3 regions of the Streptomyces sp. NPDC051684 genome follow, and region 2 is predicted to be linked to each of the others. Evidence: riboswitches for the same ligand, from Rfam matches in the RefSeq annotation. Region 2 holds a riboswitch; each other region holds the start of a gene.
The links. A riboswitch is a leader RNA that binds a small molecule or an ion and turns the genes downstream of it on or off. The one in region 2 is predicted to bind cobalamin.
Positions count from the first base shown of each region.

Region 1 (8,880 bases), on a different contig from region 2:
TCGCGTCTCGGGCCAGCCGCGGGTCTTCAGGCCGCAGTCCGGGTTCACCCACAGCCGTTCGGCAGGGATCGCCTCCAGCCCCTTGCGGAGCAAGGATGCCGCCTCGTCGTTGCTGGGGATGCGAGGGGAGTGGATGTCGTAGACCCCGGGGCCCGCTTCGCGCGGGTAGCCGTGTTCGGCCAGTTCGTGCGCGACCTGCATGTGGGAGCGGGCCGCTTCGAGGCTGATGACGTCGGCGTCGAGGTCGTCGATCGCCTGGACGATGTCGCCGAACTCGGCGTAGCACATGTGCGTGTGGATCTGGGTCTCCGGCCGCACGCCGGCGGTCGTCAGCCGGAACGCCTCGGTGGCCCAGGCCAGGTACGAGGCGTGGTCCGCCGCGCGCAGCGGAAGGGTCTCGCGCAGGGCGGGCTCGTCGACCTGGATGACGGAAGTCCCATTCGTCTCAAGGTCGTTGACCTCGTCACGCAGGGCGAGTGCGACCTGGCGTGCGGTGTCGCCGAGCGGCTGGTCGTCGCGGACAAAGGACCAGGCGAGCATGGTCACGGGCCCGGTCAGCATGCCCTTGACGGGGCGGTCGGACAGCGACTGGGCGTACGTGGTCCAGCGCACCGTCATGGGGTCGGGGCGGGAGATGTCGCCTGCCAGGACCGGCGGCCGGACATAGCGCGTGCCGTACGACTGCACCCAGCCGTGCTGCGTCGCCAGGTAGCCGGTGAGCTGCTCGGCGAAGTACTGGACCATGTCGTTGCGTTCGGGCTCACCGTGCACCAGGACATCGATCCCGGTCTTCTCCTGGAAGGAGATGACGTCCCGGATCTCGTTCCTGATGCGCTCCTCGTAACCCGCGGTGTCGATCCGCCCGGTCCGCAAGTCGGCTCGTGCGGTGCGCAGTTCGGTCGTCTGCGGGAACGAGCCGATGGTGGTGGTCGGCAGCAGCGGCAGCCCGAGGTGGGCACGCTGGGCGACAGCCCTTTCCGGATACGCCTGGGCGCGACGCGTGTCGGACCCGGTGACGGCGGCGGCGCGGTCCCGCACCGCGGGGTCGCGGGTGATCGGCGAGGTGGCGCGGGAGGACAGGGCGGCGCGGTTGACGGCGAGTTCGGCGGTGATCGCGTCCGTGCCCTGGGCGAGGCCCCTGGCGAGCGTGGCGATCTCGGCCGTCTTCTGGCGGGCGAAAGCGAGCCAGCGCAGGATCTGCGGGTCGATGTCGCGCTCCAGGGACGCGTCGAGCGGGACGTGCAGCAGCGAGCAGGAGGCGGCGACGTCGACCCGGTCGGCGAGGCCGAGCAGGGTGCCGAGCGTGGCGAGGGACTTCTCCAGGTCGTTGACCCAGATGTTGCGGCCGTTGACGACGCCGGCGACGAGGCGCTTGCCGGGCAGTCCGCCCACGGCGGCGAGCGCGTCGAGGTTGGCGGCGGCTGCGTCGGTGAAGTCGAGGGCGAGGCCTTCGACGGGCGCCTTGGCGAGCACGGGCAGGGCGTCGCCGAGCCGGTCGAAGTAGGAGGCGACGAGGAGCTTGGGGCGGTCCGTGAGGGCGCCGAGGTCGCGGTAGGCGCGGGCGGCGGCGTTCAGCTCGGCCGGGGTGCGGTCCTGGACCAGGGCGGGCTCGTCGAGCTGCACCCACTCGGCTCCGGCCGCACGCAGATCGCCGAGGACCTCTGCGTACACGGGCAGCAGCCGGTCGAGCAGCGTCAGCGGATCGAAGTCGGCCGCGACGCCGGGCGCGGGCTTGGAGAGCAGGAGATACGTGACCGGGCCGACCAGGACCGGCCGGGCGGTCAGCCCCAGAGCGAGGGCTTCCTTGAGTTCCGTGACCTGCTTGGTGGAGTCGGCGGTGAAGACCGTGTCCGGGCCCAGTTCAGGGACCAGGTAGTGGTAGTTCGTGTCGAACCACTTGGTCATCTCCAGCGGCGCGACGTCCTGGGTGCCGCGGGCCATGGCGAAATAGCCGTCCAGGGCGTCGGCGTCCACCGCGGCGCGGTGGCGCTCGGGGATGGCGCCCACCATCACGGTGGTGTCGAGGACGTGGTCGTAGTACGAGAAGTCGCCGGCCGGGACTTCGGCGATGCCCGCGTCAGCGAGTTCCTGCCAGTTGGCGCGGCGCAGATCGGCGGCGGTGGTCCGGAGGGCGTCGGCGGTGACGCGGCCCTTCCAGTACCCCTCGATGGCCTTCTTGAGCTCGCGGTTCTGGCCCTGGCGGGGGTAGCCGTACACGGTGGCCCGTGCTGCCGCGGCTGCGGTCTTGGTGGTCACGGAGATCTCCTTCGAGAGACGTATCCCTGGGGGTCCCGAGGACCTGTACGGAACGAAGGAGTGACACAAACGGCGGTTCGACCTCGCGCGGCAAAGGCGCGGTCGTCCGCTGCATATGTACGCCGACCCGCCCACGAGGTCACCGGGATGTCCGTGCACGCGTCGTACGCACACGGGCAGGTGGCAGGTCTTCGGACTCGTGAGCACGTCCATCCGGACCGGACGGACACCTACTGGCCGTCGCTTCCCAGATCTCTTTCGCGAGATCCAGTGCGTATGACGGCGGTCGTTCCCACTCACCGCTGCGGGGCAGTCCCGGATTCCCACCGGGTTCCCTCTTGCGACTCCCCGCCTGGCTGACAGGGAGAACCAGCTGCGTGGGCCACCCTATGGGCCCATGGTCGACGATCACCAGAGCGTCCAGGATCCGGATGGTGAGATGAGACACGTCCAGACATGCGGCAGCGGGGGCGGGACACTGTCCTTCGCCGTGTCCCGCCCCCGCTCTGCAACCGCGGCCGGCCCTCATCCGGCCGCGGCACCCGGGCCCCTCAGCCCCGGTGGTCCTGGGTGGTGTCTCAGTGGTCGTACGTGTGGAAGCCGCGACCGGTCTTACGCCCCAACAGGCATGCTTCCACCATGCGTTGGAGGAGCGGTGGAGGTGCGTACAGAGGTTCTCTGAACTCGTCGTAGAGCGACTCGGCGATGGCCGCGACGGTGTCGAGGCCGATCAGATCGGCGAGCGCCAGCGGACCCATGGGGTGGGCGCAGCCCAGACGCATCCCGTTGTCGATGTCGGTCGCGGTGGCGAAGCCGGACTCGGTCATGCGGATCGCCGACAGGAGGTACGGGATCAACAGCGCGTTGACGACGAAGCCGGCACGGTCGCGGGAGCGGACGACGGTCTTTCCGAGCACGGTCCGCGCGAAGTCTTCCGCGCGGTGCGTCGTCTCGGCGGACGTGTGCAGCGACGGAACGACCTCCACCAACGGGAGGACCGGGACGGGATTGAAGAAGTGCAGCCCTATGACGTGATCGGCGCGCCCGGTCGCCATCCCCAGACGCATGATCGGGATCGAAGAGGTGTTGGTGGCCAGAATCGCCGACGGGTCCTCCACGATCTTGTCGAGCGCGGCGAACACCTCGGTCTTCGCATCGGGGTTCTCGACGACGGCCTCGATCACCAGTTGCCGATCGGCGAGATCGTCGAGCTCCCCGGTGTACGTCAGTCGGTCCTGCGCCTGCCGGGCTTGCTCGGCCGTCAGCTTGTCCCGGCGTACCGCCCGTTTCAGGGAGGTGGTGACCCGGTCGCGGGCATCGCGTGCCGCGAGAGCGTCCGCCTCGCACACGAGGGTGTCGAGTCCGGCCCGGGCGCAGACCTGCGCGATGCCAGCGCCCATCTGCCCGGCTCCCACGACACCGACGCGGCGGATGGCCCCGGTCACGCGTCGCGCTCCAGCGTCCGGACGAGGTGGCGGCTGTAGGCGTCCGGCGTGAAGAACTGGGGGAGTTCGGCGGCCAGGCACATGCGGTGGAACAGGTCCTGGATCTCGTCGAGAGGCGCGTAGGGGCGCTGCGCGGCGAGGGCGTCCAGTTCTTCGCCGAGGATGCGCACGACGGTCTCCCGGTCGATGCGGGCGTGGCGGAGCCACTGCCAGATCTGGACCCGGGCGATCTCCGCGGTGGCCGCGTCCTCCATCAGTCCGTCCAACGCGACGGCGCCCTGGCCGCCGATCCACGCGGCGAAGTAGCGCACCGTGACCGAGACGTTGGTGCGCACGCCCTCATCTGTCGGATCGGCGCCGATCCGACGGACGGCCAGCAGATCGGCAGGCTGCACGTCGACGTCGTCGCGGGTGCGGTCGAGCTGGTGCGGGTGCTCACCCAGGACGCCGTCGAAGACTTCACGGCATAGCGGGACGAGGCCCGGGTGAGCCACCCAGGATCCGTCGAAGCCGTCCTCCGCCTCGCGCTCCTTGTCCAGCCGCACCTTGGCCAGTGCCGCCGCGTGCGCATCGGGGTCCTTGCCGGGGATCTGGGCCGCCATCCCGCCGATGGCGTGCGCGCCGCGCTTGTGGCAGGTGTGCACGAGGAGTTCGGTGTAGGCCCGCATGAAGGGGGCGGTCATGGTCACCTGACCGCGGTCGGGCAGCAGGAAGTCGGTGCGGTGGCCGAAGGTTTTGATGAGGCTGAAGAGGTAGTCCCACCGGCCGGCGTTCAGCCCCGCGCTGTGCTCGCGGAGTTCGTAGAGGATCTCCTCCATCTCGAAGGCCGCCGTGATGGTCTCGATGAGAACGGTGGCGCGGACCGTGCCGCGCGGAATGCCAAGCAGATCCTGGGCCAGGACGAAGATGTCGTTCCACAGGCGGGCCTCGTAGCTGTTCTCCAGCTTCGGGAGGTAGAAGTACGGGCCCTGTCCCGCGTCGATCTGCCGCTGGGCGCAGTGGAAGAAGTACAGGCCGAAATCGACCAGGGCGGCGGGCACCGGGCGGCCGTCGACGTGCAGGTGCTCCTCGTCGAGGTGCCAGCCGCGCGGGCGGACCACGATCGTGGCGAGCGGCCGGTCGGTGGCGAGCCGGTACTCCTTGCCCTCAGGGCTGGTGAAGTCGATGCGCCGCTCGATGGCATCGAGCAGGTTCAGCTGCCCTTCGATCACGTTCGACCAGGTCGGGGCGGTGGCGTCCTCGAAGTCGGCGAGCCACACCTGAGCGCCGGAGTTGAGAGCGTTGACCGTCATCCGTCGCTCCGGCGGGCCGGTGATCTCCACCCGTCGGTCCAGGAGGCCGGGTGCGGGGGACGCCACGGACCAGCTCGCGTCCTCTCTGATCCGTCGCGTGACCATCGGGAAGTCGAGCGGCGAACCCGAGGCGAGCCTGATCGCCTGCCGCCTGCGTTCCTTGAGGATCCACGCGCGTCGCTCATCGAAGGCGACGGCGAGCTGGGCGACGAAGTCCAGGGCGGCCGGCGTGAGGATCTCGTCATGGCGATCGCCCGGTGCGGCGAGGACACGGGGACGGCGTGTGAGGATCTGGGATGACATCGGGTTCTCCTGACTGAGGGCGGAGGGGAGCGGGGCCCGGACGGAGACGGTCGTCCGGGCCCCGTCCGGATCAGGGAGAGCGGGCCGCGCGAGGCGCGAGCAGGTCCTAGTGGAACTGCTCCTCCTCGGTGGAGCCGGACAGCGCGGTGGTGGAGGACGCCGGGTTGACGGCGGTGGACACGAGGTCGAAGTAGCCGGTGCCGACCTCGCGCTGGTGCTTGACCGCGGTGAACCCGTGCTCCTGGGCGGCGAACTCCTTCTCCTGGAGATCGACGTAGGCGGTCATGCCGTGCTCGGCGTACCCGCGGGCCAGGTCGAACATGCCGTGGTTGAGGGAGTGGAACCCGGCGAGGGTGATGAACTGGAAGCGGTAGCCCATCGCGCCCAGCTCCCGCTGGAACTTGGCGATCTGGTCGTCGTCCAGGGCCGCCTTCCAGTTGAAGGACGGCGAGCAGTTGTAGGCCAGCATCTGGTCCGGGTACTGGGCGTGGATGGCCTCGGCGAACTCGCGGGCCTGGGCCAGGTCGGGGGTGCCGGTCTCGACCCAGATCAGGTCGGCGTACGGGGCGTAGGCCAGGCCGCGGGCGATGACGGGGGCCATGCCGTTGCGCACGCGGTAGAAGCCCTCGGCGGTGCGCTCGCCGGTGACGAACTCGGCGTCGTGCTCGTCCACGTCGCTGGTCAGCAGGTTCGCCGCCAGGGCGTCCGTACGCGCCACGATGACGGTCGGGGTGTCGGCGATGTCGGCGGCGAGGCGGGCCGCGTTGAGGGTGCGGATGTGCTGCGAGGTCGGGACGAGGACCTTGCCGCCGAGGTGGCCGCACTTCTTCTCGGAGGCGAGCTGGTCCTCGTAGTGGATGCCGGCGGCGCCCGCGGCGATCATCGCCTTGGTCAGCTCGAAGGCGTTGAGCGGGCCACCGAACCCGGCCTCGGCGTCGGCGACGATCGGGGCGAGCCAGTCGACGGAGTCGTCGCCTTCGCTGGTGGCGATCTGGTCGGCGCGCAGCAGCGCGTTGTTGATCCGGCGCACCACCTGGGGAACGGAGTTGGCGGGGTAGAGGCTCTGGTCGGGGTAGGTGTGACCGGCGAGGTTGGCGTCGGCGGCGACCTGCCAGCCGGACAGGTAGATCGCCTGCAGCCCTGCCTTGACCTGCTGCACGGCCTGCCCGCCGGTGAGGGCGCCGAGGGCGTGGATGTAGTCGTTCTCGTGCAGTTGGCGCCACAGCCGCTCGGCGCCGCGCCGGGCCAGGGTGTGCTCCTCGCGGACGCTGCCCGACAGACGGACCACGTCCTGGGCGCTGTAGGTGCGGTCGATGCCCTTCCAGCGCGGGTCGGTGGCCCAGCGGCGGATGAGCTCGTCGGCTGCCTGCGTACGGGTGTCTGCCATGACGGTCCGTCTCCTCGGTCGTTCGGCTGTTCGGCTGCGAATCCAGTCACCCCCACAGAAGACGCCGCGCATCTGATGGCACTGTGTGTCCTGCGAGGGTGTGCGGCCCACCGTCCCCTCGCGGTGATGAGCTGAGCAGTACTGCCGACGTGAGCACAACCGATGCCGGGATCTCCGACGTCAGGGCGTGAATCGTGCCCCGGTTCCGGGTTGCACCCGCCGGGATCCGGTGGGCCGCACTGGAACTCTGGCACTGGCACTCAGTGCCAACAAGGGTGGATCAATGCCAACTTCTGCGAATCTTCCAGACCGTGATTGCCAAGGTTGCGAAGGGTTCACACGAGGGGTGTTCGCGTACGCTGAGCCGTCCCTAACGGGGGAGGAGAACGCGGACCATGGGGAAGACGTACGCGGGCGCCCGGCTGCGCAGGCTGCGCGAGGAGCGCGGCATGAGCCAAGCCGAGCTGGCCCGGACTCTGGGCATCTCACCCAGTTACCTGAACCAGATGGAGCACGACTCCCGCCCTCTGACGGTCCCGGTCCTGCTGCGGCTCACCGAGGTGTTCGGCGTCGACCCGGGCTTCTTCTCCGAGCGGGACACCAGTCGTCTGGTCGCGGACTTGCGTGAGGCGCTGGCCGGCGAGATCGACGGGGCCCGCGTCTCCGCGACCGACCTGAGCGACCTCGCCTCCCGGATGCCCGCGGTCGCACAGGTCCTGCTGGACCTCGGCCGCCGCAATCAACGGCTGGCCGAACTGGTCGGCGGCAGCGGTGAGCGCGACACCGGTCTCGACGCGCCGCGCTCGCCGCACGAGGAGATCCGCGACTACTTCTATCGCCGCCAGAACTACCTTCACGACACCGACCTCGCGGCGGAGGACCTGGCCGCAACCATCGGTATCCGGCCCGGCGAGGTACTCAGCGCGCTGACGGCACGCCTCGCTGATCGGCACGGCGTCCGTCTCGGCACAGAGACCACTGAAAGCCTGCATCACTACGACGCGCCGTCGCGCACCCTGCACCTGTCGACAAGGCTGCGTCCGGGCCAACGCGCCTTCCGCATGGCCACCCAACTCGCCCTGCTGGAACACGCGGACGACCTCGACCGGCAGGCCGCCGAGGACTTCGCGCCCGGTTCACCGGCCCAGGCCCTGGCGCGCATCGGCATCGCCAACTACTTCGCCGCCGCGCTGATCCTCCCGTACCGCGACTTCCACACCGCGGCAGAGGCCGTGCGCTACGACATCGAACGCCTCACCGACCACTACGGCCTGGGCTACGAGACCGTCTGCCATCGCCTCAGTACCCTCCAACGGCCCCGTCTGCGCGGCGTGCCGTTCTCCTTCGTCCGCGTGGACCGAGCAGGCAACGTGTCGAAGCGGCAGTCGGCGACGGGTTTCCACTTCTCGCGCGCAGGGGGCACCTGCCCCCTGTGGAACGTCTACGAGTCCTTCGCCGCCCCCGGCCGCATCCACGTCCAGGTTGCCGAAATGCCAGACGGGCAGAGGTATTTGTGGACCGCCCGGGCCGTCACTCGGCACCGCGGCGGTTGGGGCGAGCCGGGCAAGGCTTTCGCGATCGGCCTCGGTTGCGAGCTCCGCCACGCCCACCGGCTCGTCTACTCCGACGGCCTTGACCTCGGCCGCACAGCCGCCGCCACTCCCATTGGCATGGGCTGCCGGGTCTGCGAGCGGCTGGAGTGCCCGCAGCGGGCGGCACCACCGCTCGGCCGGACCCTGAGGATCGACCAGAACTCCAGCACCTTCGTGCCGTATCCGGTGGCGCCTGGCGGCTCGACGGGCGCGACTGCGAGGTGACGAGTCCAGCAGGGGTGCTCTGCGGGGGCGTACACAGCTGCTGGAATTCAGCGCAGCGCGGCAATCAGCGCATCGCTCGCCGAGCACCACACTTGGCGCGCTTCGCCGAACCCGTGGCGCAGCAGTGTGTCGATGTGCCATTGGGTGGCGGTCGGGCGATCCCGGTGTGATGGGTCCGTGCGGGCCTGTCGCGGATCGCCCAGCAGGGCGAAGCGCTCGACGGCCGCGTCGGCGAGGTGCGGGTCGCGCGCTGCCTCGCCCCACCAGTCGGCCCAGTCGAGAGAACCCGACTGCCGCTGGTGGGTCTGGCGGTCGGTGTGGAGGGCGGCCAGGGCGGCGTTGAGGCGGGGCGCGGACTCGTCCTTCATGTGGTCGGCGTT
Region 1 covers NZ_JBITCS010000038.1:31,575-40,454, forward strand. The annotation lists gene metE (5-methyltetrahydropteroyltriglutamate--homocysteine S-methyltransferase) at 1-2,256, opposite strand, end outside; cobalamin riboswitch at 2,421-2,645, opposite strand; gene ACIA8D_RS34005 (3-hydroxybutyryl-CoA dehydrogenase) at 2,835-3,701, opposite strand; gene aceB (malate synthase A) at 3,698-5,296, opposite strand; gene aceA (isocitrate lyase) at 5,403-6,683, opposite strand; gene ACIA8D_RS34020 (short-chain fatty acyl-CoA regulator family protein) at 7,079-8,500, shown strand; gene ACIA8D_RS34025 (class I SAM-dependent methyltransferase) at 8,548-8,880, opposite strand, start outside.
Region 1: another riboswitch for cobalamin. It lies ahead of metE (5-methyltetrahydropteroyltriglutamate--homocysteine S-methyltransferase); the one in region 2 lies ahead of metE (5-methyltetrahydropteroyltriglutamate--homocysteine S-methyltransferase).

Region 2 (9,995 bases):
CGTTTTCCGTCCGGCATTTCGGCCAGTTGGACGTGGATGCGGCCGGGCGCGGCGAACGCCTCGTAGACGTTCCACAGCGGGCAGGTGCCGCCCGCGCGCGAGAAATGGAAGCCCGTGGCCGACTGCCGTTTGGACACGTTGCCCGCCCGGTCGACGCGCATGAAGGAGAAGGGGACACCGCGCAGCCGAGGTCGCTGGAGGGTGCTGAGGCGGTGGCAGACCGTCTCGTAGCCGAGCCCGTAGCGGTCGGTGAGGCGTTCGATGTCGTAGCGCACCGCCTCGGCCGCCGCGTGGAAGTCGCGGTACGGGAGGATGAGCGCGGCGGCGAAGTAGTTGGCGATGCCGATGCGGGCCAGCGAGTGGGCCGGTATGCCCGGGACGAAGTCCTCGGCCGCCTGCCGGTCCAGGTCGTCCGCGTGCTCCAGCAGGGCGAGTTGGGTGGCCATACGGAACGCGCGCTGGCCCGGGCGCAGTCGCGGCGACAGGTGCAGGGTGCGCGTCGTGTGGTCGTAACGGTGGAGGCTGTCGCCGGACTCGGTGCTGAGGCGTGTGCCGTGCCGGTCTTCCAGGCGGGCCGCGAGCGCACTGAGCACTTCTCCAGGACGGATACCGACGGAGGCGGCGACCTCTTCCGCGGCGGTGTCGATCTCGTGGAGGTAGTTCTGGCGGCGGTAGAAGTACTCGCGGATCTCCTCGTGCGGGGAGCGCGGGGCGTCGAGGCCCCGCGGGTCACGGCCGTCGTGTCCCCCGACCAGCTCGGCCAGGCGCTGGTTGCGGCGGCCGAGGTCGAGCAGGACCTGCGCGACCTCCGGCATCCGCGAGGCGAGCTCGGTGAGGTCGGTCGCGCCGACCCGTGCCGCGTCGATCTCGGCGGCCAGCGCCTCCCTGAGGTCCGCCACCAGGCGGCCGGTGTCGCGCTCGGAGAAGAAGCCCGGGTCGACACCGAACACCTCGGTCAGGCGCAGCAGCACCTGCACCGTGAGCGGCCGCGCGTCGTGCTCCATCTGGTTCAGGTAGCTGGGTGAGATCCCGAGCGTGCGGGCCAGTTCGGCCTGGCTGAAGCCCCGCTCGTCGCGCAGCCGCCGCAGCCGCGCACCCGCATACGTCTTTCCCATGGTGATGGCCCTCCCCTCCGGGACGGCTCAGCGTACGTGACCGCGACGCGAATGAACCCTTCGCAAGCTTGGCAAATCAGCACCGGAAGATTCGCAGAAGTTGGCATCCAGCCATGCTTGATGGCACTCAGTGCCAGTGCCAGAGTCTGAGTGCGGCCCACCGGACCACGGCGGGTGCGAACCGGAAACCGGGGCACGACCAATGCCCTGACGTCGGAGATCCCGGCACCGGTCGCATCCCATGCCGACAGGTCTGCGCAAGGATTGCTCCGCTCTGCAGCACAAGGGACCGGCGGGCCGCACCCCATCACACGACACACAGTGCCGCCGCACAAGCGGCGAGTGCCGTGGTGATGACTGACTTCGCAGACGAACGACCGAGGAGACGGTGACCGTCATGGCAACCGACACACGCACACAGGCAGCCGAGGAACTCACCCGCCGCTGGGCCACCGACCCGCGCTGGAAGGGCATCGACCGCACCTACAGCGCCCAGGACGTGATCCGCCTCTCCGGGAGCGTCCGCGAAGAGGCGACCCTGGCCCGGCGCGGCGCCGAGCGCCTGTGGCGCCAACTGCACGAGCAGGACTACATCCACTCCCTCGGCGCGCTCACCGGCGGTCAGGCCGTGCAGCAGGTGAAGGCCGGCCTGCAGGCCATCTACCTGTCCGGCTGGCAGGTCGCCGCCGACGCCAACCTCGCCGGCCACACCTACCCCGACCAGTCCCTGTACCCGGCCAACTCCGTTCCCCAGGTGGTCCGCCGGATCAACAACGCGCTGCTGCGCGCCGACCAGATCGCCACCAGCGAGGGCGACGACTCGATCGACTGGCTGGCCCCGATCGTCGCCGACGCGGAGGCCGGGTTCGGCGGCCCGCTCAACGCCTTCGAACTCACCAAGGCGATGATCGCGGCGGGCGCCGCCGGCATCCACTACGAGGACCAGCTCGCCTCCGAGAAGAAGTGCGGCCACCTCGGCGGCAAGGTGCTCGTGCCGACCTCCCAGCACATCCGCACCCTCAACGCGGCCCGACTGGCCGCCGACATCGCCGACGTGCCGACACTGATCGTCGCCCGCACGGACGCGCTCGCGGCGAACCTGCTGACCAGCGACGTCGACGAGCGCGACGCCGGGTTCGTCACCGGCGAGCGCACGGCCGAGGGCTTCTACCGCGTCCGCAACGGCATGGCCCCCGTCATCGCCCGCGGCCTCGCCTACGCCCCGTACTCCGACCTCATCTGGGTGGAGACCGGCACCCCGGACCTGGCGCAGGCCCGCGAGTTCGCCGAGGCCATCCACGCCGAGCACCCGGACCAGATGCTCGCGTACAACTGCTCGCCCTCCTTCAACTGGAAAGCCGCCCTGGACGACGACCAGATCGCCAAGTTCCAGCGGGAGCTGGCCGCGATGGGCTACCGCTTCCAGTTCATCACTCTCGCCGGCTTCCACTCCCTCAACCACGGCATGTTCGACCTCGCGCGCGGCTACGCCGAACACGGCATGACCGCCTATGTCGACCTGCAGGAGCGGGAGTTCGCCGCGCAGGAACACGGATTCACCGCCGTGAAGCACCAGCGCGAGGTCGGCACCGGCTACTTCGACCAGGTCTCGACGGCGATCAACCCCGCCTCCTCCACCACCGCTCTGACCGGGTCCACCGAGGCCGAGCAGTTCCACTAGGACGTGGCGGGCGGTGCGCCTCACCGGGTCTCCTCGGTCACCCGGTGAGCGCCCTCACCCGGCGAGCCGCTCCATCCTGCCCAGGTCGCGCAGCAGCGGCAGCAGATGGTGTTCGACGGCGGGGGCGAGCCTGAGTCCCGCTTCCCGCCCGTCGGTCCAGCGCAGGGCGGACAGTTCGGCCGCGGGGACCGGATCGCCGATGAGCGTCGTGGTGAAGACCGTCAACCGCATCGGTACGCCCTCCAAAGCCGCCCTCTCCTCCACCACCGTGAGCGGTTCGAGCCGACCCGGCTCGACGCCCAGTTCCTCGCGCAACTCCCGCACCAGCGTCTCTTCCGGTTCTTCGCCCGGCTCGGGCTTGCCGCCCGGAACGAAGTAGACGTCCGGCGCCGCCCGTTTGCTCACGACGAGCAGTTTTCCGTTCTCGACGACGGCCGCCGCGACGACCTTCATGACTGTGTGATCCATCCCCGCATTGTGCAACCCGCTCCTCCCAGTCCTCGTACCTTCGCCTCCTCCCTCCCTCAGGAGATCCGATGTCCCCGCAGCTCATCGCCAGGCCCGTTCAGGTGCTCGCCGCTCCGGGCGACCGCCACGACGAGATCCTCACTCCCGCCGCGCTCGACTTCATCGGTACGCTCGCCCGAACCTTCGCCTCGGACCGCGAACGCCTGCTCAAGGAGCGTCGGCGCCGGGCGCTGCGGCTCGCCGAGGGATACCCGCTCGACTTCTCGATGGTGACGCGGCGGATCCGTGAGGACGCGCACTGGCGGGTCGCGCCTCCGGCTCCCGGTCTCGCCGACCGGCGCGTGGAGATCACGGGACCGCCCGAGCGCCGGATGACCGTCAACGCGCTCAACTCCGGAGCGAGGGTCTGGCTCGCCGACTTCGCGGACGCCACGGCACCGACCTGGGACAACGTGATAGGCGGGCAGCTCAACCTGCTGGACGCGATCGAGCGGCGCATCGACTTCACCACCGAGGCGGGCAAGGTGTACCGGCTTGCCACCGATCGGCCCCTGGCGACGATCGTGGTCCGCCCCCGCGGCTGGCACCTCGACGAGGAGCACCTGGAGGTCGACGGCCGCCCGGTGCCGGCCGCGCTCGTCGACTTCGGCCTGTACTTCTTCCACTGCGCGCAGCGGCAGATCGACGCGGGACACGGCCCGTACTTCTACCTGCCCAAGCTGGAGAACCGCGAGGAGGCGCGGCTGTGGAACGACATTTTCGTCCTCGCCCAGGACCTCCTCGGCATCCCGCACGGCACGGTCCGGGCCACGGTCCTCATCGAGACGATCACAGCGGCGTTCGAGATGGAGGAGATGCTGTACGAACTGCGCGAGCACAGCGCCGGGCTGAACGCGGGACGCTGGGACTACCTCTTCAGCGTCATCAAGACCTTCGGCCACCGGAGCGACTTCTTGCTGCCGGACCGCGCCCGGGTCACCATGACCGCGCCTTTCATGCGGGCGTACACCGAACTCCTCGTCCGCACCTGCCACAAGCGCGGCGCCCACGCCATCGGCGGGATGGCGGCACAGGTGCCGAGCAAGGACCCCGAGGCCAACGAGGCCGCGTGGGCGAAGGTCCGCCTGGACAAGGAGCGCGAGGCCGAGGACGGCTTCGACGGATCCTGGGTCGCGCACCCGGCGCTGGTCCCGCTGTGCCGGGAGGTCTTCGACGGCGTGCTCGGTGACGAGCCGCACCAGCTGAGCCGGACCCGCGAGGACGTGGAGGTGACACCCTCGCAGCTGCTCGCGGTCCGCAAGGTGAGCGGTCCACCGACACCCCAGGGTGTGCGCACCAACGTCTCGGTCGCGGTCCGCTACTTCGCCGCCTGGCTGCGCGGACAGGGCGCGGTCGCACTGGACGGTCTCATGGAGGACGCCGCCACCGCCGAGATCGCCCGCGTCCAGGTCTGGCAGTGGCTGCGCCACCGGCAGGTCGACCGGGAGACGGTCCTCGCTCTCCTCGAAGAGGAACTCTCCGCTCTCGTGGCCGAGTTCCCCTTCGCTCCCCTCGACGAGATCCGTGCGCTCTTCGAGCGCACCGCGCTCGCCACCGAACTCCCCCTCTTCTTCACGCCCGACGCCTACACGCGCCACCTCGTGCGGACCACGGAGCGGCAGTCATGACCATCGACGTGAACCGTATGGGAGTCGTCGGAGGCGGCCAGATGGGCGCGGGCATCGCCGAGGTCTGCGCCCGGGCCGGCATCGACACGATCGTGTGCGAGGCCGACGCCACAGCCGTACAGCGCACCCGCGACCGCATCACGGCCTCGCTCGGCAAGGCGGTCGACCGGGGCAAGTGCACAGCCGCGCAGGCGCAGGGCGCACTCGGCCGGACGACGTTCACCGGGGAACTGGACGATCTTGCCGACCGGCAACTCGTCATCGAGGCGATCGTCGAGAACACCGACGACAAGACGGAACTGTTCGCCGCTCTCGACAAGATCGTCGAGGATCCGGCCGCCGTGCTCGCCACCAACACCTCCTCGATCCCCGTCATGCGCCTCGGCATGGCGACCGGGCGCGCCGACCGCGTCGTCGGACTGCACTTCTTCAATCCGGTGCCGGCCCTGCCCCTGGTCGAGGTCGTCACATCGCTGCACACCTCGGCCGGGACCGCCGCGCTGGTGGAGCACTTCGCCACGGGGACACTCGGCAAGACCGTGGTGCGCTCCCGTGACCGCGCCGGGTTCGTCGTCAACGCGCTGCTCGTCCCGTACCTCCTGTCGGCGATCCGTATGACGGAGTCCGGCTTCGCGACACCGGCCGACGTCGACCACGGCATGGAGCTCGGCTGCGCACATCCCATGGGACCGCTGCGGCTCGCCGACCTGATCGGGCTCGACACCGTCGCCGCGATCGCCGAATCGCTCTACGAGGAGTTCAAGGAGCCGCTGTACGCACCGCCGCCACTGCTCCAACGCATGGTGGAGGCAGGCCTGTTGGGGCGGAAGACCGGGCGGGGCTTCCATGTCTACGAGCAGGTGGCCACCGAGAACCACCGGGGCTGAGGGGCCCGGGTACCGCCGCCGGAATGAGGGACGGCGACGGTTGAGCCCGTGGGGCGTGGGTCGGCGCACGACGCCGGTCCACGCCCCACGGGCTTTCGGCCGTCCAGCTCTCAGGTGGCCCATCTCACCGTCCGGAATCCGGACCATCTGGCCACTCTCCGCCACCGGCCCGTAGGGTGAGCGCTGCAGCTGGTTCGCCCCGTCCGCCAGGCGGGATGCGTCGCAAGAGGGAACCCGGTGGGAATCCGGGACTGCCCCGCAGCGGTGAGTGGGAACGACCGCCGTCATACGCACTGGGTCCGACAGACAGGGCCTGGGAAGCGACGGCCAGTAGATGTCCTCCATGACAGGAGGACGCGCCCGCGAGTCCGAAGACCTGCCATCTGCCCGTGCGCGTACGACGCGCGCACGGACATTCCGGTGACCTCGAGGGCGGGTCGGCGTACATATCCGGCGAACGATCGCGCCTTTGCCGCGCGAGGTCGTACCGCCGTTTCTGTCGCTCCTTCGCGCGCTCGGGTCTTCGGGATCCCAGGGATACGTCTCTCGAAGGAGAACTCCGTGACCACCAAGACCGCAGCCGCGGCAGCACGGGCCACCGTGTACGGCTACCCGCGCCAGGGCCAGAACCGAGAGCTGAAGAAGGCGATCGAGGGGTACTGGAAGGGCCGCATCACCGCCGACGCCCTGCGTACCACCGCCGCCGAACTGCGCCGCACCAACCGTCAGGAAATGGCGGCGGCCGGCATCGACGAGGTCCCCACCGGTGACTTCTCCTACTACGACCACGTCCTCGACACCACCGTCATGGTCGGTGCGATCCCGGAACGCCACCAGGCCGCCGTCGCTGCCGACGCCCTCGACGGGTACTTCGCGATGGCCCGCGGCACCCAGGACGTGGCGCCGCTGGAGATGACCAAGTGGTTCGACACCAACTACCACTACCTGGTGCCCGAGTTGGGTCCGGACACGGTGTTCACCGCCGACTCCACCAAGCAGGTCGCCGAGCTGAAGGAGGCCCTCGCCGAGGGCCTCACCGCCCGACCGGTTCTGGTGGGCCCGGTCACGTACCTCCTGCTGTCGAAGCCGGCGCCGGGCGTCGCCACGGACTTCGACCCGCTGACGCTGCTGGACCGGCTGCTGCCCGTGTACGCCGAGGTCCTCGCGGACCTGCGTGCCGCCGGTGCCGAGTGGGTGCAGCTCGACGAGCCCGCCCTGGTCCAGGACCGTACCGCGGCCGAGCTCAACGCCGCCGAGCGCGCCTACCGCGACCTCGGTACCGCGACCGACCGGCCGAAGCTCCTTGTGGCCTCCTACTTCGACCGGCTCGGCGATGCCCTTCCGGTGCTCGCCAAGGCGCCCGTCGACGGCCTCGCCCTCGACTTCACCGACGCCGCGGCCGCCAACCTCGGCGCGCTCGCCGCCGTCGGCGGTCTGTCCGGCAAGCGGCTGGTCGCCGGTGTCGTCAACGGGCGCAACATCTGGGTCAACGACCTGGAGAAGTCCCTCGCCACGCTCGGCACCCTCCTCGGCCTCGCCGACCGCGTCGACGTCGCAGCCTCCTGCTCCCTGCTGCACGTGCCGCTGGACGCCGCCCTGGAGAAGGACGTCGACCCGCAGATCCTGCGCTGGCTGGCCTTCGCCCGCCAGAAGACCGCCGAGATCGTCGCCCTCGCCAAGGGCCTCGCCCAGGGCACGGACTCGATCACCGCCGACCTGGCGGTCAACCGGGCCGCGCTGTCCTCCCGCGCCACGTCGCCGATCACCCGCGACCCGGCGGTGCGCGCCCGTGCCGCCGCCGTCACGGAGTCCGACACCCGTCGCGCCCAGGCGTACCCGGAGCGGGCGACGGCCCAGCGCGTCCACCTGGGACTGCCGCTGCTGCCGACCACGACCATCGGCTCGTTCCCGCAGACCACCGAGTTGCGCACCGCCCGGGCCGACCTGCGCACCGGCCGCATCGACACGGCCGGCTACGAGGGGCGCATCAGGAACGAGATCCGCGACGTCGTCTCCTTCCAGGAGAAGACCGGCATCGACGTCCTCGTGCACGGCGAGGCCGAGCGCAACGACATGGTGCAGTACTTCGCCGAACAGCTCACCGGCTACCTGGCCACGCAGCACGGATGGGTGCAGTCCTACGGCACCCGCTACGTCCGCCCGCCGGTCCTGGCCGGGGACATCTCCCGCCCCGAACCGATGACGGTGCGCTGGACCTCGTACGCCCAGTCGCTGTCGGACCGCCCGGTCAAGGGCATGCTCACCGGCCCGGTCACCATGCTCGCCTGGTCCTTCGTCCGCGACGACCAGCCGCTCGGCGACACCGCACGCCAGGTCGCCCTGGCCCTGCGCGACGAGGTCAACGACCTTGAGGCGAACGGCACTTCGATCATCCAGGTCGACGAGCCGGCACTGCGCGAGACCCTGCCGCTGCGCGCCGCGGACCACGCCGCGTACCTGGAGTGGGCGACCGAGGCGTTCCGGCTGTCGACGACGGGGGTGCGGCCGGAGACCCAGATCCACACGCACATGTGCTATGCCGAGTTCGGCGACATCGTCCAGGCCATCGACGACCTCGACGCCGATGTCATCAGCCTGGAGGCCGCCCGCTCACACATGCAGGTCGCCCGCGAGCTGGCCGAGCACGGCTACCCGCGCGAGGCCGGGCCGGGTGTCTACGACATCCACTCCCCCCGCATCCCGAACGCCGAGGAGGTATCCACCCTGCTGCGCAAGGGACTTGAGGCCATTCCCGCCGAGCGCCTGTGGGTCAACCCGGACTGCGGCCTGAAGACCCGCGGCTGGACCGAGACCCGGGCCTCCCTGGAGAACCTGGTGTCCGCCGCACGAACCGTGCGAGCGGACCTCGACCCGGCCTGACGCATTGCGGTGGGGGCGCCGGTCGCACAGGGCGCCGGCGCCCCCACCGCCGCACCCGAGCGCCTTTCACGAAGCAGGGGGACAGTCGTGAAGCAAGAGCCGACGACCGTAGTCGTCAACGGAAAACCCATGATCGCCGTACCGGTCAAGCAGTACGAGTCCCTCCTCGCCCTGCGCAGGCAGCTGGGGGCCCAGGGAGCGCGTATGCAGTCACTGCGGAGAGCACTCAGCGATGTGGCCGACTTCCTGGAACGGCTCGCTGCGGCCGATCGTGAGCGCACCGATCCGGTCCTTGAGGCCTCGACGGACACGAGGACGGATTCTTCGCGGGCGCGAGCCTCTTCGAGCCCAGCGGGCGCGTCCGCCGGCCGGCGGACGCCTGTCGATCGACGCGGACCGGCGCACGCACGTGCCGTATCCGGTCGAGGGGCAGGGATTCTGATTTCCAGTCCGGTCTCCTGTCCGGAGGCCCGCCCCATCGCACCTCCCGTATGCCGGAAGGACCCCACCATGACCCAACGCGTCTGGTTCGTCTCGCCCGCCATGAACGCCTCGCTGCGGCAGGCCCGGTTCGACGACGGGGCCCCGCTGGACGCCGCGGGCCGCGAGGCCGCCGGTGCCGCGGCCTGTGCGCTGCCGAAGCCTGCCCTGGCCGTTGTGTCCGGGAGCCGACGCTGCCGTGAGACCGCCGAGCTGCTGGGCCTCGGTTCGCCCGTCGCGCCGGACGAGTTGGCCGCACCGGACACGGGCAACTGGCGCGGCCGGACCTTGGCCGAGGTGAGCGAGACAGCACCGCAGGATGTCGCCCAGTGGCTCGGGGACCCCGCTTTCCCCGCCGGAGGCGGGGAATCGGTGGCCGCCGTGTGCGCGCGGGTGTCGCGCTGGCTCGACGCGATGGCCACTGACGGCGGTCTCGTGATCGCCGTCGTGGAGCCGGAGTTGACGCGCGCCGCCGTCGTACACGCCCTGGGCGCACCGCTGTCGGCGTTCTGGCGCTGCGACGTGACACCGCTGACAGTCACCGAACTGAGCGGGCGCGACGGGCGCTGGAACGTGCGCTGCGGCCGACCCCTCGCCCAGCCCCGAGCTTCCGTCGGCCCGCTTCCTCAGTAGGTGCCGTCGCGGAAGCGGCTCAGCAGCGCCGCGAGGGCGCAACGCGGGCAGTCGGCCGCGATGCCGCTCCGCGCTCCTGATGGTGACACGGCACAGGAGCCCTCGGCGCAGTCCCCCGCCAGTTCCTCAAGCTCCTCAAGGAGGCGCTGCGTCCGTTTCGCCTGCTGGGCAAGGACGCGCACCT
Region 2 covers NZ_JBITCS010000025.1:12,758-22,752, reverse strand. The annotation lists gene ACIA8D_RS27575 (short-chain fatty acyl-CoA regulator family protein) at 1-1,115, opposite strand, end outside; gene aceA (isocitrate lyase) at 1,513-2,796, shown strand; gene ACIA8D_RS27565 (NUDIX domain-containing protein) at 2,851-3,264, opposite strand; gene aceB (malate synthase A) at 3,333-4,931, shown strand; gene ACIA8D_RS27555 (3-hydroxybutyryl-CoA dehydrogenase) at 4,928-5,818, shown strand; cobalamin riboswitch at 5,992-6,217, shown strand; gene metE (5-methyltetrahydropteroyltriglutamate--homocysteine S-methyltransferase) at 6,380-8,698, shown strand; gene ACIA8D_RS27545 (histidine phosphatase family protein) at 9,209-9,811, shown strand; gene ACIA8D_RS27540 (hypothetical protein) at 9,805-9,993, opposite strand.

Region 3 (9,995 bases), on a different contig from region 2:
TGGGACGCGCACCCCACCACGGCCTGCTGGGGCGCGACGGACCCCAGGACCGGCGGGCGGTCGAGGACGCCGTGGACCGGTGCGGCGTGCGGCACCTGGCGCACCGCGACTACGCCTCACTGTCCGGTGGCGAGCGTCAACGCGTCCTCCTCGCGCGGGCCCTGGCCCAGCAGCCCCGGCTGCTCGTCCTGGACGAGCTGACCAACCACCTCGACATCCGCGCCCGGTTCGAACTACTGCACCTGATCCGCTCCACCGGCACCACGACGCTCGCCGTCCTGCACGATCTCCACCTCGCGGCCCGCTTCTGCGACCACCTCGTCGTGCTCGACCGGGGCAGCGTCGTCGCCGCCGGGCCCGTCCTCGACACGCTCACCCCGGCCGTACTCGCGAAAGTCTTCGGCGTGGCCGCCTCAGCACGGCGCGACGAGGACGCGGTGGTGCGGCTGACCTACGCGGCGGACCCGCTGAGCGCGGAGGCTCACGCGGTGAACTAGTCGCTGTCTAGGTGCCGTTCAGCGCTTGAGGGCGGTGAGCAGAGCCTCGCACGCCTCGGCGGCCGTCCCGGCCGTCTCCGAACAGATACGGCAGTGCTCGCGGTGGCTGGCATGCCGGCCGCACAGTTCATGAGCGTCGCGGCAGGCGATGAGGCAGGCGCCGAGCTGAGCTGTGAGCAACGGCCGTTGCGTGTCGTCACCGCGCACCAGCAGCCTGGCCGTCGTGGCGGTCACGTCCGCGCAGTCGAGGTTCTGGGTGATCGCCTCACGCAGCGCGTCGGCGTCCTTGTCGGCGAGCATGCCGGCCGCGCACGCGCTGCTCGCCCGCTCGCACTCCGCCAGCGCGGTCGTCGTGCGGGCGAGGAGTTCACTGTCGACCAAGAACCGACTGCCGACGCTCTCGATGAGGTCCTGAGTCCTGTGCATGGCTCCCCCAAGGTGTGGGAAAGGTAGCTTCGACGCTTCCGAGGCTACCCGAACAGCCCCTCTTCTCAATGGTGTTGAGGTAGCTCCCAGCCATCTCCCGACCAAGGTTCGCCGCCATGAAGACAGACCGGCGCGCCGCTCCCGCTGTCTGGCCCTGGGAGGACCGGGCGGCGCAGGCACGTCCTCGCCGCTTCCTGTGGCGCGAGCGCGTCTTCGCTTGGTGCCTGCCCGCGGCCACCACGCTGCTGCTTGCGGGGGCCTACGGCTGGCTGGGCTTCCGGTTCGGCGCGGTGACCGGCGCCTGGGCGGGCGCCGTTGCCGGGGTTCTCTCCAGCCTGGCCCTGCACGCGTTCGTCGGCCGGGTGGCAGAGGGAAGGCCCGCGCACCGACGGTGGCCCCCGGGCAGGCACTGGCACGAGTGAGCCCCGTCCGCCGTCGGCCTGCGCGGGAGTTCGCCGCCGGTCCGTTCGGGCCAACGGGCAGGGCTCAGACGACGGCCGCCGCGCCGGCCTCGTAACCGGCTTCCTCGATGGCGGCGCGTACCTGTGCGTCGTCGAAGGCCGTGCCCGTCACTCGTACCGTGTCGCTCTCCAGGTCGACGGTGACCCCGGTGACGCCGGGTACGGCGGTCACCTGTTCGGTGACGCCGGCGGCGCAGTGCCCGCAGGTCATGCCGGTGACGCGGTAGTCGGATCGGTTCATGGCGCAACTCCTGGGATGGGGAGACGTGCGTGCGTCTGTGGATACGTGCGCGGCGGGTCCGGTGTTCAGCCGGATCCCGTCGTCCTCCACGAGTCGGACCGCGTCGCGTCCGAGTTCCCGCGTGTCGGATGAGTCACTCGTACGGGGGCTGCCGGTGCCGTGACCGGGGACGGAGTGCTTGTCCGGGCCATGGGCTGCTGTTGTCATGCGCAATACCTGGGCATTACTGTCCTCTTGCCTTGGTGTTCGGGAAATCCGGTGCGGAACCGGTGCGGCCCTCGCCACTGTGATCGGGAAGTCCGGCTCCGGCCCCTCAGCGGGGCAGCCACTGGGTCCTTGGACCTGGGAAGGCGGAGATCCGGGCGGTGTCACCCGTCAGCCAGGAGACCGGCCGGGGCGCTTCAACCGTCCACGAGGTGCTGGAAAGGTCTGCCGAGCCATGCACATAGCCGAGGGGTTCCTGCCCCCAGCGCACGCCGCCGCCTGGGGCGTCGCGGCCGCGCCGTTCGTCGTCCACGGGGTCCGCTCCCTGACCCGCGAGGTGAAGGAACACCCGGAGAGCACGCTGCTGCTGGGCGCGTCCGGGGCCTTCACCTTCGTTCTCTCCGCGCTCAAGCTGCCTTCGGTGACCGGCAGTTGCTCCCATCCCACCGGCACCGGCCTTGGGGCCATCCTGTTCCGGCCGCCGATCATGACGGTGCTGGGCACGATCACGCTGCTGTTCCAGGCCCTGCTGCTCGCCCACGGCGGACTTACCACGCTGGGTGCCAACGCGTTCTCCATGGCGATCGTCGGCCCCTGGGCCGGATACGGGATCTACCGCCTGCTGCGCCGCTACGACGTCCCGCTGATGGTCACCGTGTTCTTCGGGGCGTTCGTGGCGGACCTGTCGACCTACTGCGTCACCAGCGTGCAGCTCGCCCTCGCCTTCCCCGACCCGAGCAGCGGTTTCTTCGGCGCGCTCGGCAAGTTCGGCTCCATCTTCGCCGTCACCCAGATCCCGCTGGCCGTCAGCGAGGGACTGCTGACCGTGCTCGTCATGCGGCTGCTCGTGCAGTCCAGCAAGGGCGAACTGACTCGGCTGGGCGTTCTCGTCACCGGCGGCCGCCGGGACGCCGCTCCCGAGGCGGTGGCCCGGTGAAGCGGAACACGAAGATCAACCTGCTGCTCCTGATCGTCGTGGCCGCCCTCGCCGTCCTGCCTCTCGCGCTGGGTCTTGGCGATCACAAGGAGGAGCCCTTCGCCGGCGCCGACGCCGAGGCGGAGACGGCCATCACCGAGATCAAGCCGGATTACGAGCCGTGGTTCTCCCCGCTGTACGAGCCGCCGTCGGGAGAGATCGAGTCCGCGCTCTTCGCCCTCCAGGCGGCTCTCGGTGCCGGCGTGCTCGCGTACTACTTCGGTCTGCGCCGCGGGCGCAGGCAGGGCGAACAACGGGCCGTGGAGAGCGCCATGAGCGCGGACGGCGCCGACGGGGCCGATGCCAAGGCGCCTGCCGGGGACCGGACCTGACCCGGCGTGCTGCCGATCGACGTGGCGGCGCACAGCAGCAGCTGGCGCCGCCGCCATCCCCTCGACAAAGCCGTCCTCGGCCTGGGCCTCACCGCCCTCGCCCTCACCCTGCCACCGTGGCCGGGCTCCGCCCTCGTGCTGGTCACCGCACTGGCGCTGCTGCTGGGGCCCGCGGGGGTGGGCGCCCGCAAGGTGTGGCGGGCCTGGCGCGTGCCGCTGGCCTTCTGCGTCACCGGAGCGCTCACCCTGACCGTGCAGGTCGGTGCCCCCGGTGCCTTCATCTCACTGGCCCCGCACGGTGCGCAGCACGCGGCCGAGGTCCTGCTGCGCTCCTCCGCCGCCTCACTGGGTGTGCTGCTGTTCGCGTTCACCACTCCGGTGACCGACCTGCTGGCCTGGCTGCTGCGGCTCGGCGTGCCCGCCCCCGTCATCGACGTGGCGCTGGTGATGTACCGCATGATCTTCCTGCTGCTCGCGTCCGTGCGCAGCATCCGCGAGGCTCAGGCGGCGCGGCTGGGCCACACCACCCGCTCCGCCGCCTTCCGCTCCCTGGCCGGGCTCGGCGCCACCGCCTTCGTCAAGGCGTTCGACCGGGCGGCGCGCATGCAGCGCGGGCTGGCCGGGCGCGGCTACGACGGCACCCTGCGCGTCATGGCCTCCGGTGCTCCCGTCTCCCGCCGGTTCGTTGGCCTGGCACTGGCCCTGCTCGCCGCGCTGGTGGTCCTCACCCTCGTACTCGACAACCTCGTACGCGGACACCTAGCACTCCAACACCTCGGACTCGAAAGGCTGCTGCCATGAACGACGACGCCGTGGTGGAGCTGCGCGGAGCCTCGTTCGCCTACGAGGACGGCCCCACCGTCCTGCACGATCTCGACTTCGCCGTCCGTCCCGGGCGCGCCCTCGCTCTGCTCGGCAGAAACGGCAGCGGCAAGACCACGCTGATGCGGCTGCTCAGTGGTGGGCTGCGCCCGCGTACCGGGCGACTCCTCCTGGAGAGCGTGCCGGTGACCTACGACCGGGCCGGTCTGACGCGCCTGCGCACCACGGTGCAACTGGTGCTCCAGGACCCCGACGACCAGCTCTTCGCCGCGTCCGTCGCCCAGGACGTGTCCTTCGGCCCGCTCAACCTGGGCCTGCCGGACAGCGAGGTCACCGACCGGGTCTTGCAGGCCCTCGCCGCGCTCGGTATCAGCGAACTCGCCGAACGCCCCACCCACTTGCTCTCCTACGGTCAGCGCAAACGCGCCGCCATCGCGGGAGCCGTCGCCCTGCGCCCGCGCGTGCTGATCCTCGACGAACCCACCGCGGGCCTGGACCCGGAAGGACAGGAGCGACTGCTGGACACCCTCGCCGGACTCCAGACGGACGGCACCACGGTGGTGATGGCCACCCACGACGTGGATCTGGCGCTGCGCTGGGCCGACGACGTCGCCCTGCTCACCCCGGCCGGCCCGCACGTCGGCCCCGCGGGCGACACCCTGTCCCGCGCCGACCTGGTGGCTCAGGCGGGACTGCGGCCCGCCTGGGGCATCGCCGCGACCCGACTCCTGCGCGCGCAGCGGCTGCTGGGGCAGGACGCACCGGGACCGCGCACCGCCGCCGAACTCGACGCCCACGCGGCGCGTGTGCGAGGTGAGGAGGCCGCCCGGTGAGCGAGTTCCCCAGGACGTGGCCTGTGGAGGTGGACGGGGAGGATCTGCTCGCCGTCACCGCCGAGGACCTGGAGCGACTGCGCGCCATCCGGCGCCAGGTCGGCGGACAGAGCGCGCGGCTGAGCGCGATGGGGGCCCGACTGCGGGTGACGTACCGGGTTTTAACCCGCATCGCGGCCGAGCACGAGTGCACGGGCGACGGCTGCGCCGTCTGCCCCGTTCCCCGGAGTTCCCGGAACGCGGGACGGGCGGTGGCCCGGACTCGCCAGGCTGACGCCGGGAACTCGGTACCGCACCGCCGCGACTCCCTCTGTGTACGGACGGGAGGCACACCTCGTCCCAGCCGGAACCAGCGAAGGGGCTCCCCATGCAGGTCGCGATCGTGCTCTACCCGGGCTTCACGGCCATCGACGTCATCGGCCCCTACGACGTGTTGGGCCGACTGCCCGACACCGAGACCGTGTTCGTCGCCGAAACCCCCGGCCTCATCCGTAACGACCTGCGCAGCCTCTCGATCGACGCCGTGGCCCGGCTCGACGACGTGCCGCACCCCGATGTCGTGATCGTCGGCGGAGGCCCGGGACAGGCGGACCAGATGAAGGACGGTGCGCTGCACACCTGGCTGCGGCACGCCGACGAGACCGCCGACTGGATGACGTCCGTCTGCACCGGCGCCCTGGTCCTCGCCGCGTCCGGAGTCCTCACCGGTCGACGTGCGACCACCCATTGGGGAGCTCTCGACCAGCTCACCGCGTACGGGGTGACCCCGGTGAAGGAACGCGTCGTCGTCGACGGCCACTACGCGACCGGGGCGGGAGCCTCGGCCGGCATCGACATGGCTCTCACCCTGGCCGGGCTGATCTCCGGCGACGACACGGCCCGGGCCGTGCAACTCCTCCTCGAATACGCACCCCAACCGCCGTACGACGCCGGGACCCAGGAGTCTGCGGGTCCCGACGTCGTGAAGAAGCTGTTCGCGATGTTCCCGCATGAATGAACCCGGCTGGCCGTTCGTTCACCGTCGAGCGGCAGGCTCACGATCCGACCGGGCCGCGGGGCGTGTGCCGGTCAGGCGGGTGCGTCGGCCGTCGTGTGTCGTTCGGCGTGATCCAGTTGCTCGATCAGCGTCACGCGGGCTCGGCTGACGCGTGAGCGGACCGTCCCCACCGGGCACCCGGTGAGTGCTGCCACCTCGGCGTACGGCAGGCCGAGGAGCTGGGTGAGGACGAACGCTTCACGGCGCCGGTCGGGAAGGGCGTCGAGCAACGCCGTGAGGACCACGCCCTCGTCGAACCCGGGGATGCAGCGGGGCTGGGCGCGCTCCGCGGTGTCCTGCCAGTCGTCGGTGTCCGACAGGAGCGGCCGGGCCGCCGCCCGGCGGAAGCTGTCGACGACCGCCCGCCGCGCGATCGACAGGATCCAGGTCCGAGCGGAGGAGCGCCCCTCGAACCGGTGCAGACTGCCGAGCGCGCGGAGGAAGGTGTCCTGTGCGAGATCGTCGGCGAGGTGGGGATCGGTGCACAGGCGCGTGACGTAGCGCAGGACATCGTGGTGCAGGGCCCGGACGAACAGGTCGGTGGCGTGCGGTTCGCCACCGCGGGCGGCGAGGGCGAGCTCTGTCGCGCATGCGTCGTGTGGGTCGTGCAGGGCAGGAGTGATCACCTGGTGTGCCTCTCTGGGCGGCACCGGGACCGCATCAGCGCGGCGGAGGCGCGGTGCCGCACGGGCGTGGTGGTGGGCCCGCCTCGGGCCGCGGCGGTGTGGACCGCCTGGCCACGCGGTGACGTGGTCCCGGTGCGGTGAAGGGTGAGGGGCGGCCGGATGCGCAGCACGCGGTCGCCGCACGGCGCCGGTGTGGGGTTGGCGCCGTGGTGCCGGCTGTCGTCAGGCGACAGCGAGAGGAACCGGCGGCCCCCGCGAGGTGATCGCCCGGGCGAGCAGCAGGCGGCGCGGAGCGCGGTCGGAGATCGGCCGGTGCGCGGGGACACCATCGTCGTTGTCGGTCGCCGCGAGCGGGCACGGTAGGGGCAGCCGTAGCGGTGCCGTCAGCGAGGACTCGACGGCCCGCAGTGCGTCGAAGGCGGCGCGTTCGCCCCGGGCCAGCCATCCGCCGCACAGGGCTGCCGCGAGGAGGTGCGCGGCGAGCATCCCCGCCGAGGACGCGGCACTCATACCGTGACCCGGGGCGCCCATGCCGGGCATCGCGTGCATCGCGGTGCCCGTCGCGCCACTCATCCCGGGCATGGGCGGCATGGAGCCGGTCCGCACGTCGGGTGCTGGCGGGGCGGTGCAGAGCAGGTACGCGATCCAGCGGCGCGGCAGCGACCCACCGACGCCCGGGTGCGCTGCGGCCTGCGCCAGACAGAGGGCCACATGCAGGGCGACCTGGATGCCGACGCAGGCCGTCACCACGGTCCGGCCGGCGCGTTCGAAGGCCGACAGCCCCCAGCCGACGACTCCCGTCATGAGCAGGGCCAGGAGCAGCGCCCACCACGGGACCCCGGCGCCGGACATGACGACGTGCCCCAGGGCCGCGAGCGTGACGCAGATCGCCGCGAACACCCCGGTCCGCACCCCGCGCGCACACCGTCCAGCAGTCATGGCGCGCTCATGCTCCCACCAAGCCGCCCGGCCTCACGGAGCATTGCCGAAATCACTCCGGCACCACCCGCATCCCGAGACCGCCCCGGTGCTCCTCGGCGCACGCCACGAGTGCCAAGATGTGCCTGTGTCCGTCAGCCGGTTGTCCCGCGCGTCCCGCGCCGCGATGTTCGCCGCCGTGTGCGTCGTGCTCGCTGCCGTGGGCCACGTATGGATGTCCGGCACGCCGCTGCCGTGGCCCGTACTCGTGCTGGCAGCCGTCGGAACGGCGCTGACGGGCTGGCTGTTCGCCGCCGAGGAGCGGCGACGGCGCACGGTGGTCGCGCTGACCTTGGCGGTGCAAGCGTGCCTGCACGCCGCCTTCACCCTGTCTCAGTCACTCGGGCACGCCACCACGCCCACCGGTGCGTCCGCCGCGGCCACGCCCGAGCAGTGGGCCCGCCTGCTGCTGTGCGGGGATCCCACGCCCGAAGCGGCGTCCCGCGCCTACGACCTGGCGGTGCGGACCGGTCTCACCGAGCAGATGCACATGCCGTCCGGGCACGGCGGCGGTGCGATGGCGCACGACATGGCCGGGATGGACTCCATGGCCGGCATGCACCACATGGGTGCAATGTCGGGCACGGCGTCGTGGGGGATGCTCGCTGCGCACGTGGCCGCCGCGCTGCTGTGCGGCATCTGGCTGGCGCTGGGTGAGCGGGCAACGTTCCGCGTGCTGCGTGCCGTCGCCGACCGGGCGTTCGTACCCCTGCGTCTGGTCCTGGCCCTGTGCCCGGCTGCGGAGACGCCCGCGCCTGTCCGGCGCTTCCTCACCACCGTCGCGCCGCTGCGCTCGCGGCTTCTCGTTCACACCCTGGCCACCCGAGGTCCCCCCGGAGCGCCCGCTGTCGCCTGACAGCCGGTGCCACGCGCCCGGCGGCTGACCGCCGCCCGGACGCGCTCCCGTGCCACGCCCTGACGTCGGCACGGCTCAACTCCCGCTTTCCCGTGCCACGCCCGTGAGCTGTCCGGCCCCGCGCCGACAGCCGCTCACGCGCGCGCCGAACGGGATCCGAGAAGGGACCTCGGGCAATGACTCCTGCCCTGCCCGCGGCGACCGACGACACGGTCACCGCCATCGCCCTCGCCGCCGCACGCGGTGACGGCGACGCCGTGGAACACTTCGTACGCGCCCTGCAATGGGACGTGCGCCGCTTCGTGACCTACCTGGCCAAGGACGCCCAGGCCGCGGACGACCTCACCCAGGACACGTTCCTGCGCGCCCTGACGAGCCTGCACCGCTTCGAAGGCCGCTCCTCCGCCCGCACATGGCTGCTGTCCATCGCGCGCCGCGTCGTGGCCGACAGCCTGCGCCACGCCGCCGCCCGGCCCCGCGTCGCCGACACCACCGACTGGCAGGGCGCCGCCGAGCGCACCCAGCCCAAGGGACTGCCCGGCTTCGACGACGGCATCGCCGTCATGGAACTCGTCGAAGCCCTGCCCCCGGACCGCTACGAGGCGTTCGTGCTCACGCAACTGCTCGGCCTGTCCTACGCGGAGGCCGCCGTGCTGGCCGGCTGCCCTGTGGGCACGGTGCGCTCGCGCGTCTCACGGGCCCGCACCCTCCTGACGCGGTCTCTCGCCGACACCGCGCCGCCGACACCCGGGCCCGGCACGCCCGAACTCGCCGCGGCCTGACCCGACACGAGCCGACGCCGCCCTCCGCCGCACACACCATGCCGGCCGAGCAGCGCGGCGTCGGCCCGTCACCCACACCTCCTACGGCCTTGCCGTGACCCCGTTCACGGCAAGACGCCGGGAACTCGCCCGCCCTCGCGGCCGACCACTACACCGGACCGCCGAAAGCGGTGGACGACGTTCCGTTACAGAAAGGCCCGTTATGGCGGAAAGCCACACAGCGCAAGCTGCGACGGACATATCCATAGTCGATCCCGCCCCCACACCCCCCGAGGACGATCCGACAGTCTTGGCCGCCGAACCATGCGCGGACACGGGAAGTTCGCGACACGGCACCAGGCCGCCCGCGTCATGGAACGGCCTGCGCCCGCTCCTGCTCCGGCTCCACTTCTACGCCGGAATCCTCATCGGCCCGTTCCTGCTCGTCGCCGCGGTCACGGGACTGATGTACACGGCGACGCCGCAGATCGAGGCGGTCGTCTACCGCCACGAACTCAAGGTCACCCCGCACGGGACCCCCGAGGCGCTGTCCGCCCAGGTGGCGGCGGCGCGCAAGGCGGTCCCCGACGGCACGCTGTTCTCGGTGACCCCGGCCACCGGCCGCACGGACAGCACCCGCGTCGTCTTCGAGAAGCCCGGCCTGCCCGACAACTACACCCAGACCGCGTTCGTGAACCCGTACACGAGTGAAGTACTGGGCCAGGAGCGGACGTTCGCCGGATGGTGGCTGCCGGTCCGGTCCTGGGTGGACGGCTTCCACCGGCACCTGAACCTCGGTGAGCCCGGCCGGATCTACAGCGAGATCGCCGCGAGCTGGCTGTGGGTGGAGATCCTCGGCGGACTCGCCCTGTGGCTGACCGCCCCACGCTCACGCCAACGCGTCCGGCGGGTGCTCGTCCCCCAAGGCGGTGCCAAGGGGCGCCGG
Region 3 covers NZ_JBITCS010000038.1:52,261-62,255, forward strand. The annotation lists gene ACIA8D_RS34075 (ABC transporter ATP-binding protein) at 1-497, shown strand, start outside; gene ACIA8D_RS34080 (hypothetical protein) at 516-923, opposite strand; gene ACIA8D_RS34085 (hypothetical protein) at 1,040-1,345, shown strand; gene ACIA8D_RS34090 (heavy-metal-associated domain-containing protein) at 1,410-1,625, opposite strand; cobalamin riboswitch at 1,849-2,036, shown strand; gene ACIA8D_RS34095 (energy-coupling factor ABC transporter permease) at 2,065-2,766, shown strand; gene ACIA8D_RS34100 (energy-coupling factor ABC transporter substrate-binding protein) at 2,763-3,137, shown strand; gene cbiQ (cobalt ECF transporter T component CbiQ) at 3,144-3,938, shown strand; gene ACIA8D_RS34110 (energy-coupling factor ABC transporter ATP-binding protein) at 3,935-4,792, shown strand; gene ACIA8D_RS34115 (DJ-1/PfpI family protein) at 5,160-5,789, shown strand; gene ACIA8D_RS34120 (sigma-70 family RNA polymerase sigma factor) at 5,861-6,454, opposite strand; gene ACIA8D_RS34125 (hypothetical protein) at 6,677-7,393, opposite strand; gene ACIA8D_RS34130 (hypothetical protein) at 7,521-8,288, shown strand; gene ACIA8D_RS34135 (sigma-70 family RNA polymerase sigma factor) at 8,465-9,070, shown strand; gene ACIA8D_RS34140 (PepSY-associated TM helix domain-containing protein) at 9,273-9,995, shown strand, end outside.
Region 3: another riboswitch for cobalamin. It lies ahead of ACIA8D_RS34095 (energy-coupling factor ABC transporter permease); the one in region 2 lies ahead of metE (5-methyltetrahydropteroyltriglutamate--homocysteine S-methyltransferase).